Krasilnikovia cinnamomea: one gene and its partner. The protein of the gene in region 1 interacts with the protein of each later gene in a pairwise test. Links are inferred from orthologs where the notes say so. Each region holds a gene or a part of one and is shown on either strand. Other genes may lie near its edges. The genes, in order: dnaE and EV385_RS19000.

Region 1 (4,335 bases):
GGAACGGACGGGGCCAGCCAGGTCCAGATCAGGCCCAGCGGCACCCCGGCCAGCGCGACCACGAGCGCGGTCAGGGCACCCACCGAGACGGTACGGCGCCACGGCCGGGGCGCGGGCGGTGGCGGCTGTGGCGTCTCCCAGCCGCCGACCGGCCCCGCCGGGTCCACGGGCGCAACGTCGAGGGGCGGTATCAGGTACGACGGCTCCACGCGGGGCGGGGAAGGCGGGTACGACCTGTCCGCGCCCTGCGGCGCAGCCGGGTGCGGCGGCTCAACGCCATGCGGCGACGCCGGCTCCTGACTGGGGTTCACCCCCCGATCCTGCCAGGTCCGGCTGGATGCCGCCTGTGCCGACCCTGGACGCACCCGGTCAGCTCACGCTGGCCGGCCCGAGGATCGTCTTCAGGTCGGCCCGCAACGCGGTGGTGGGCGCCACCCGGACGCCGCCGAGGCGCATCACGGTGGTGCGGGCGCCGTTCTGCAGGTGCACGTGCACCTCGGCGTCGCCGGGGTGGCTGACCAGGATCTCCTTGAGCTGGTCGACCAGCGGCGGGGTGCACCGGGTGATCGGCATGGTCAGGGTGATCGGCTTCGTGTCGGACGAGTGCGAGACGTCCGGCATCGACATGTCCATCGCCATGATCCGGGGTGTGTCGTCGCGCCGGTCCACCCGGCCCTTGACCACCACGATGGCGTCCTCGGCGATGTACTGCCCGATCACCTCGTACGTGTTGGGGAAGAACAGGGTTTCCACCCCGCCGGCCAGGTCCTCCAGCGTGGCGGACGCCCACGCCCGGCCCTGCTTGGTGATCCGGCGCTGGACGCCGGTGAGGATGCCCGCGAGCGTGACGACCTGGCCGTCCGGGATCGAGCCCTCCTCGTTGAGCGCGGCGATGGTGGTGTCCGCCGCCCCGGCGAGGATCTGCTCCAGCCCGGCGAGCGGGTGGTCGGAGACGTACAGGCCGAGCATCTCGCGCTCGAAGGCGAGTTTGTCGCGTTTGTCCCACTCGCTGTCGCCGATCACCGGCATCGCGACCGTGGCCGAGCCCGCCCCGGCGTCGTCGCCGAACGCCCCGAACAGGTCGAACTGGCCCGCCGCCTCGTTGCGCTTGACGTCGGCGTACGCGTCGATAGCCTCCGCGTGCACCGCCAGCAGTCCCTTGCGGGTGTGGCCCATCGAGTCGAAGGCCCCGGCCTTGATCAGCGATTCCACTGTCTTCTTATTGCAGGCGACCGCGTCCACCTTGGACAGGAAGTCGTAGAAGTCGGCGTAGTCGCCTTTTTCCTTGCGGCAGCGGGCGATCGCCTCGACCACGTTGTGGCCCACGTTGCGGACCGCGGCCAGGCCGAAACGGATGTCGGTGCCGACCGGGGTGAACGGGCCCGCGGACTGGTTGACGTCCGGCGGCAGGACCTGGATGCCCATGCGCCGGCACTCGGCCAGGTACATCGCCATCTTGTCCTTGTCGTCGCCGACGCTGGTCAGCAGCCCGGCCATGTACTCGGCGGGGTAGTTCGCCTTCAGGTAGCCGGTCCAGTACGACACCAGGCCGTACCCGGCGGTGTGCGCCTTGTTGAAGGCGTAGTCGGCGAACGGCACGAGGATGTCCCAGATCGCCTGGATGGCCTGATCGGAGTACCCGTTGGCGCGCATGCCGTCGCGGAACGGGATGAACTCCTTGTCCAGGACCTCCTTCTTCTTCTTACCCATCGCCCGGCGCAGCAGGTCGGCCTTGCCGAGTGAGTACCCGGCCAGGATCTGCGCGGCGCGCTGCACCTGCTCCTGGTAGACGATCAGGCCGTACGTGGGACCCAGGATCTCCTTGAGCGGCTCCTCCAGCTCCGGGTGGATCGGGGTGATCTCCTGCTGGCCGTTCTTGCGCAGCGCGTAGTTGGTGTGCGAGTTCGCGCCCATCGGGCCGGGCCGGTACAGCGCGAGGACCGCGGAGATGTCCTCGAAGTTGTCCGGCTTCATCAGCCGCAGCAGCGAGCGCATCGGGCCGCCGTCGAGCTGGAACACGCCCAGCGTGTCGCCGCGGGCCAGCAGCTCGTACGTCGCCTTGTCGTCCAGCTTCAGCGCCAGCAGGTCCAGTTTGGTGCCGTGGTTGAGCTCGATGTTGCGGACCGCGTCGTCGATGATCGTCAGGTTGCGCAGGCCCAGGAAGTCCATCTTGAGCAGGCCGAGCGTCTCGCAGGTCGGATAGTCGAACTGCGTGATGATCGCCCCGTCCGCGTCGCGGCGCATCAGCGGGATGTGGTCGATGATCGGCTCGGCGCTCATGATGACCCCGGCCGCGTGTACGCCGGTCTGCCGGATCAGGCCCTCGATGCCGCGGGCGGTGTCGATGACCTTCTTGACGTCCGGGTCGGTCTCGTACAGCGTGCGGATCTCGCCCGCCTCGGAGTACCGCTTGTGCTCCGGGTCGAAGATGCCCGTCAGCGGGATGTCCTTGCCCATTACGGCGGGGGGCATGGCCTTGGTGATCCGGTCGCCCACCGCGTACGGATAACCCAGCACCCGGGCCGAGTCCTTGATCGCGGCCTTCGCCTTGATCGTGCCGAACGTGGCGATCTGCGCGACCTTGTCGTCGCCCCAGCGCTCCGTCACGTACCGGATGACCTCGCCGCGGCGGCGCTCGTCGAAGTCGATGTCGACGTCCGGCATCGAGACGCGCTCGGGGTTGAGGAACCGCTCGAAGATCAGCCCGTGCGGCAGCGGATCCAGGTCGGTGATCCCCATCGCGTACGCGACCAGGGAACCGGCGGCCGAGCCACGGCCCGGGCCCACCGCGATGCCCTGCTGCTTCGACCACTGGATGAAGTCGGCCACCACGAGGAAGTACGACGGGAAGCCCATCTGGATGATGACGCCCAGCTCGTACTCGGCCTGCTTGACGTGGGTCTCCGGGATGCCGTCCGGGAACCGGCGGGCCAGCCCCTCGAAGGCCACCTTGCGGAACCAGCTCTCCTCGGTCTCCCCGTCCGGCACCGGGAAGCGGGGCATTAGGTTCTTGAAGGTGAACATGCCGGTGGTGTCGACCTTCTCCGCCACCAGCAGCGTGTTGCGGCAGCCCTCCAGCCACGCCTCGGACGAGTCCACCGCGCGCATCTGGTCGGCGTTCTTGACGAAGTAGCCCGCGCCGTCGAAGCGGAACCGGTTGGGGTCGGCGACGTTGCTGCCGGTCTGCACGCACAGCAGCACGTCGTGCGCCTCGGCCTGCGCCTCGTGGGTGTAGTGCGAGTCGTTGGTCACCAGCGGCGGGATGCCCAGCTTGCGGCCGATCTCCAGCAGGCCGTCGCGGACCCGGCGCTCGATGTCCAGGCCGTGGTCCATCAACTCCAGGTAGAAGTGCTCCTTGCCGAACACCTCCTGGTACGCCGCGGCGGTGCGCAGCGCCTCGTCGAACTGCCCGAGCCGCAGCCGGGTCTGCACCGCGCCGGACGGGCAGCCGGTGGTGGCCATGATGCCCTCGGCGTGCTCGCCGATCAGCTCCAGGTCCATCCGGGGCCACTTGACGTAGTGGCCCTCCATCGAGGCGCGCGAGTTGAGCCGGAACAGGTTCTTCAGGCCGACGTCGTTGCGCGCCCACATCGTCATGTGGGTGATCGCGCCGTTACCGGAGATGTCGTCGCTCTTCTGCTCCGGGCGGCCCCACTTGACCCGCTGCTTGTGGAAGCGCGACTCGGGGGCTACATACGCCTCGACGCCGAGGATCGGGGTGACCCCGGCCGCGGTGGCCTGCTTGTAGAAGTCGTACGCCCCGTGCATGTTGCCGTGGTCGGTGATCGCCACGGCGGGCATGCCGAGGCGGTTGGCCTCGGCGAACAGATCCTTGAGCCGGGCGGCTCCGTCGAGCATCGAATACTCGGTGTGCACATGCAGGTGCACGAACGAGTCAGACACCCGGCAGCCCCCTTTTCGCCCGGCCGACAACCGACGACGGAAGCCTAGTCCCGACCCCCGACATCCGGCACGGGGGACACCCGGGTCATTGCGCGAACGGTTCGATCATCACCGAGGCGGCGCGCAGCCACGCCGCCCGGGTCTCCGGCTGCAGGTCGCCGTACTCGATCGACGAGCCGACCTCCAGGGCCGGGTCGTACGGCACCACCGCCACCGCCCTGGTCCGGGTCGCGAAGTGCTTGGTCAGGTCGTCGAGCAGCGGCAGCCTGCCCGGCGACGGGCAGGAGATGAGCGTCACCGCGTTGGCCACGATGTCGCCCATGCCGGTCTCGTCCAGTAGGTCCAGCATCCAGTCGGCGGTGAACGCGGCGTCCTCGCGCGGCACCGTGGTGATGACCAGCTGATCCGCGGCCTTCATCACGGTCTGCCAGT
Region 2 (3,029 bases), 1.1 Mb from region 1 along the record:
GCGAGGTCGGCCCCGTCGCGTACCAGGAGGCGGGGGCGGAGGTCATCGCGATCCACGCCCAGCCGGACGGGCTGAACATCAACGACAACTGCGGCTCCACGCACCTTGAGGCGGTCCGGGCGGCCGTCCTCGCCGAAGGGGCCGCCCTCGGCCTCGCCCACGACGGCGACGCCGACCGCTGCCTCGCGGTCACCGCGTCCGGCGAGGTCGTCGACGGCGACCAGATCATGGCGATCCTCGCGCTGGCCATGCGCGACGCCGGGACGCTGACCGGCGACACCCTGGTCGCCACGGTCATGAGCAACCTGGGGCTGCGGCTGGCCATGAAGCAGGCCGGCATCCGGCTGCTCGAAACCAAGGTCGGCGACCGGTACGTGCTGGAGGAGCTGCAGAACGGCAAGCTGGCCCTCGGCGGCGAGCAGAGCGGCCACATCGTCATGCCCGCGTACGCGACGACCGGCGACGGCGTGCTTACCGGCCTGCACCTCATGGCGCGGATGGCCGAGACCGGCCAGAGCCTGGCAGACCTCGCCGCCGTCGTGCACAAGCTGCCGCAGGAGCTGATCAACGTACGGGTGGCCGACCGGCAGGCGGGCGCGGCGGCACCGGCGGTGCAGACCGCCGTGGCGCAGGCCGAGCGGGAACTGGGCGAGACCGGCCGGGTGCTGCTGCGCCCCTCCGGGACCGAGCAGCTGGTGCGGGTGATGGTGGAGGCGGCCACCCAGGAGCAGGCCCGGGCGGTCGCGGAGCGCATCGCCGACGAGGTACGGACGGCCAGCCCGGCCTGACGCGGCAAACCCGCGTCCGCTGGCAAGCCCCTCCGGGCCCGTGCCTGTGTTGTGCCGTCCCGGGCCCCACGATGGCGCTGTGCCGTCCCGGGCCCCGCGTTGGCGCTGTGCCGTCGCCTGCCCGCCGTTCGCGCTGTGCCGTCGCCTGCCCCGCTTTCGCCGCGATCGGTGGCGGCCGGGGCGAGCGCCGGTCAGGCCAGGGTGGGGCGGGTCAGGCCAGGGTGGGGCGGGTCAGGCCAGGGTGCGTAGGCGGCGGGCGGCCTCGTCGATGACCTCCTCGCGTTTGCAGAACGCGAACCGGACCAGCCGCCGACCCTCCTCCTGGTGGTCGTAGAACACCTGGGTCGGTACCGCGACCACCCCGCACCGCTCCGGCAGGGACCGGCAGAACTCCACCCCGTCGCTGCCGCCGAGTCCGGTGATGTCGGTGGTGACGAAGTAGGTTCCCTCGGCGGGCAGCACCGCGAACCCGGCGTCGGCGAGCCCGGCGACCAGCCGGTCCCGCCGGCGTTGCAGCCCGTCCCGGAACTGCGCGAAGTAGGAGTCCGGCAGGGCCAGCGCCACCGCCACGGCCGGCTGCAGCGGGCCCGCGTTGACGAACGTCAGGAACTGCTTGACCCGCAGCAGCGCGGACACCAGCGGAGCCGGTCCGGTGGCCCAGCCGACCTTCCAGCCCGTGCAGGAGAAGGTCTTGCCCGCCGACGAGATCCGGATGGTGCGCTCCCGCATGCCCGGCAGGGTGGCCAGCGGGATATGAGGTGCGGTGGCGTCCGTGAACACCAGATGCTCGTACACCTCGTCGGTCACCGCGTACACGTCGTGCTCGCGGCACAGGCTCGCGATGAGGGTGAGTTCGGCCGCGGTGAACACCTTGCCGGTGGGGTTGTGCGGCGAGTTGAGCAGGACGAGCCGGGTCCGTGGCCCGAAGGCGGCGCGCAGCTCACCTTCGTCGAAGCGGTACCGGCCGTCCGCGCCGGGGCGCAGCGTCACCGGCCGGCGGACGGCCCCCGCCAGGGTGATCGAGGCCGCGTACGAGTCGTAGTACGGCTCGAAGCACACCACCTCGTCGCCCGCCTCGCACAGGGCGAGGATGCTGGCCGCGATCGCCTCGGTGGCCCCCGCAGTGACCGCCACCTCGGTGTCCGGGTCGCGGGTCAGCTCCCAGAAGCGCTGCTCATGGGCCGCGATGGCGGCCCGCAACGCCGGGATGCCGGGCAGCGGCGGGTACTGGTTCGCGCCCGACCGCAGCGCCTGGTGTGCCGCCGCGAGCATCTCCGGCGGGCCGTCCGTGTCCGGGAAGCCCTGCCCCAGGTTGACCGCGCCGGTGCGTACGGCTAATGCGGACATCTCGGTGAAGATGGTGGTGCCGAACGGGCGCATGCGGCCGACGAGCGGGTCGGCCGGGATCGACGTCGTCACGGCGCCAGCCTACGGGCGCGACGCGGGTTTGCGCCCCGGTCGTTCCCGCGAACCGCCCCGGCCTCCCGCGAACCGCCCCAGTCGTTTCCCGCGAACCGCCGCCGGGTTTCTCGCCGACCGCTCCGGTCGAGGCGGGGGCGGCTCTCGCTGACCGCTCCGGTCGAGGCGGGGGCGGCGTAGGTGCTACAGGATCACCTTGGTGCAGGACGCGGTCGCGAACGCGCCCTCGCGGGTGCGCTGGGCGACCTGCTCGCCGTCGACGGTGGCGCGGCAGCTGATGGTGCCCGAGTCCGTGCTGCCGCGGATGGCGGTGACCGACACCAGCGCGGCGCCCTTCATCGTGACCTTCTTGCGCCAGGGCAGCTTGACGTTGCTTTCCCGCTCGGGGGTCTCGCCGAGCTTCTTGGTGTAGAGGATGTCCGCGCGGCCGTCGCCGGTGACCTCGTACTCGACCGTGATCTCCTTGCCGTTGCCGCCCGGCAGGTTGGGCAGATCGGTCGGTAGGTCGGTGGGCAGGGTCGGCAGGTCGGTCGGGAGGTCCGTGGGCACGTTCGGGAGGTCCGGGACGTCCGGGACGTCCGTCGGGAGGTTGGAAACCGCGTCCTTGGCCTTGTCGGCGACCCGGTTGACCGCGAGCACGCTGGCCGTCACGGCACCGCCGCAAAGCAGCAGGGTGACCGCCAGGATGACCGCGATGATCGGGGCGTTGCTCCGTCGGGGCGCGGGCGGCGGCGGACCGTAGCCGGGCTGCGCGTACCCGGGCTGTGGGTAGCCGGGCTGCGCATAGCTGGGCTGGCCGTAGCCGGGCTGGCCGGGTCCAGC

Evidence for each region.
Region 2: the proteins of dnaE (region 1) and EV385_RS19000 interact in binary tests that used the Escherichia coli proteins (3 or more experiments, as listed by UniProt). The link is inferred for Krasilnikovia cinnamomea from one-to-one orthologs.

Annotation. Positions count from the first base shown.
Region 1 is NZ_SHKY01000001.1:5,264,723-5,269,057, reverse strand. What follows is about bases 170-4,272. They hold dnaE (DNA polymerase III subunit alpha), read right to left. Parts: upstream 3,904-4,272; coding sequence 370-3,903; downstream 170-369. Other genes in these bases: EV385_RS24100 (MinD/ParA family ATP-binding protein), read right to left, coding at 3,989-4,272. Outside these bases: EV385_RS24110 (hypothetical protein), read right to left, coding at 1-167; more of EV385_RS24100, read right to left, coding at 4,273-4,335. UniProt on the Escherichia coli protein: DNA polymerase III is a complex, multichain enzyme responsible for most of the replicative synthesis in bacteria. This DNA polymerase also exhibits 3' to 5' exonuclease activity. The alpha chain is the DNA polymerase catalytic subunit.
Region 2 is NZ_SHKY01000001.1:4,181,124-4,184,152, forward strand. The notes cover bases 114-2,910. They hold EV385_RS19000 (pyridoxal phosphate-dependent aminotransferase), read right to left. Parts: upstream 2,208-2,910; coding sequence 1,020-2,207; downstream 114-1,019. Other genes in these bases: glmM (phosphoglucosamine mutase), read left to right, coding at 114-788; EV385_RS19005 (MmpS family transport accessory protein), read right to left, coding at 2,391-2,910. In the rest of the region: more of glmM, read left to right, coding at 1-113; more of EV385_RS19005, read right to left, coding at 2,911-3,029. UniProt on the Escherichia coli protein: Shows aminotransferase activity with methionine and histidine as substrates, and to a lesser extent also with phenylalanine.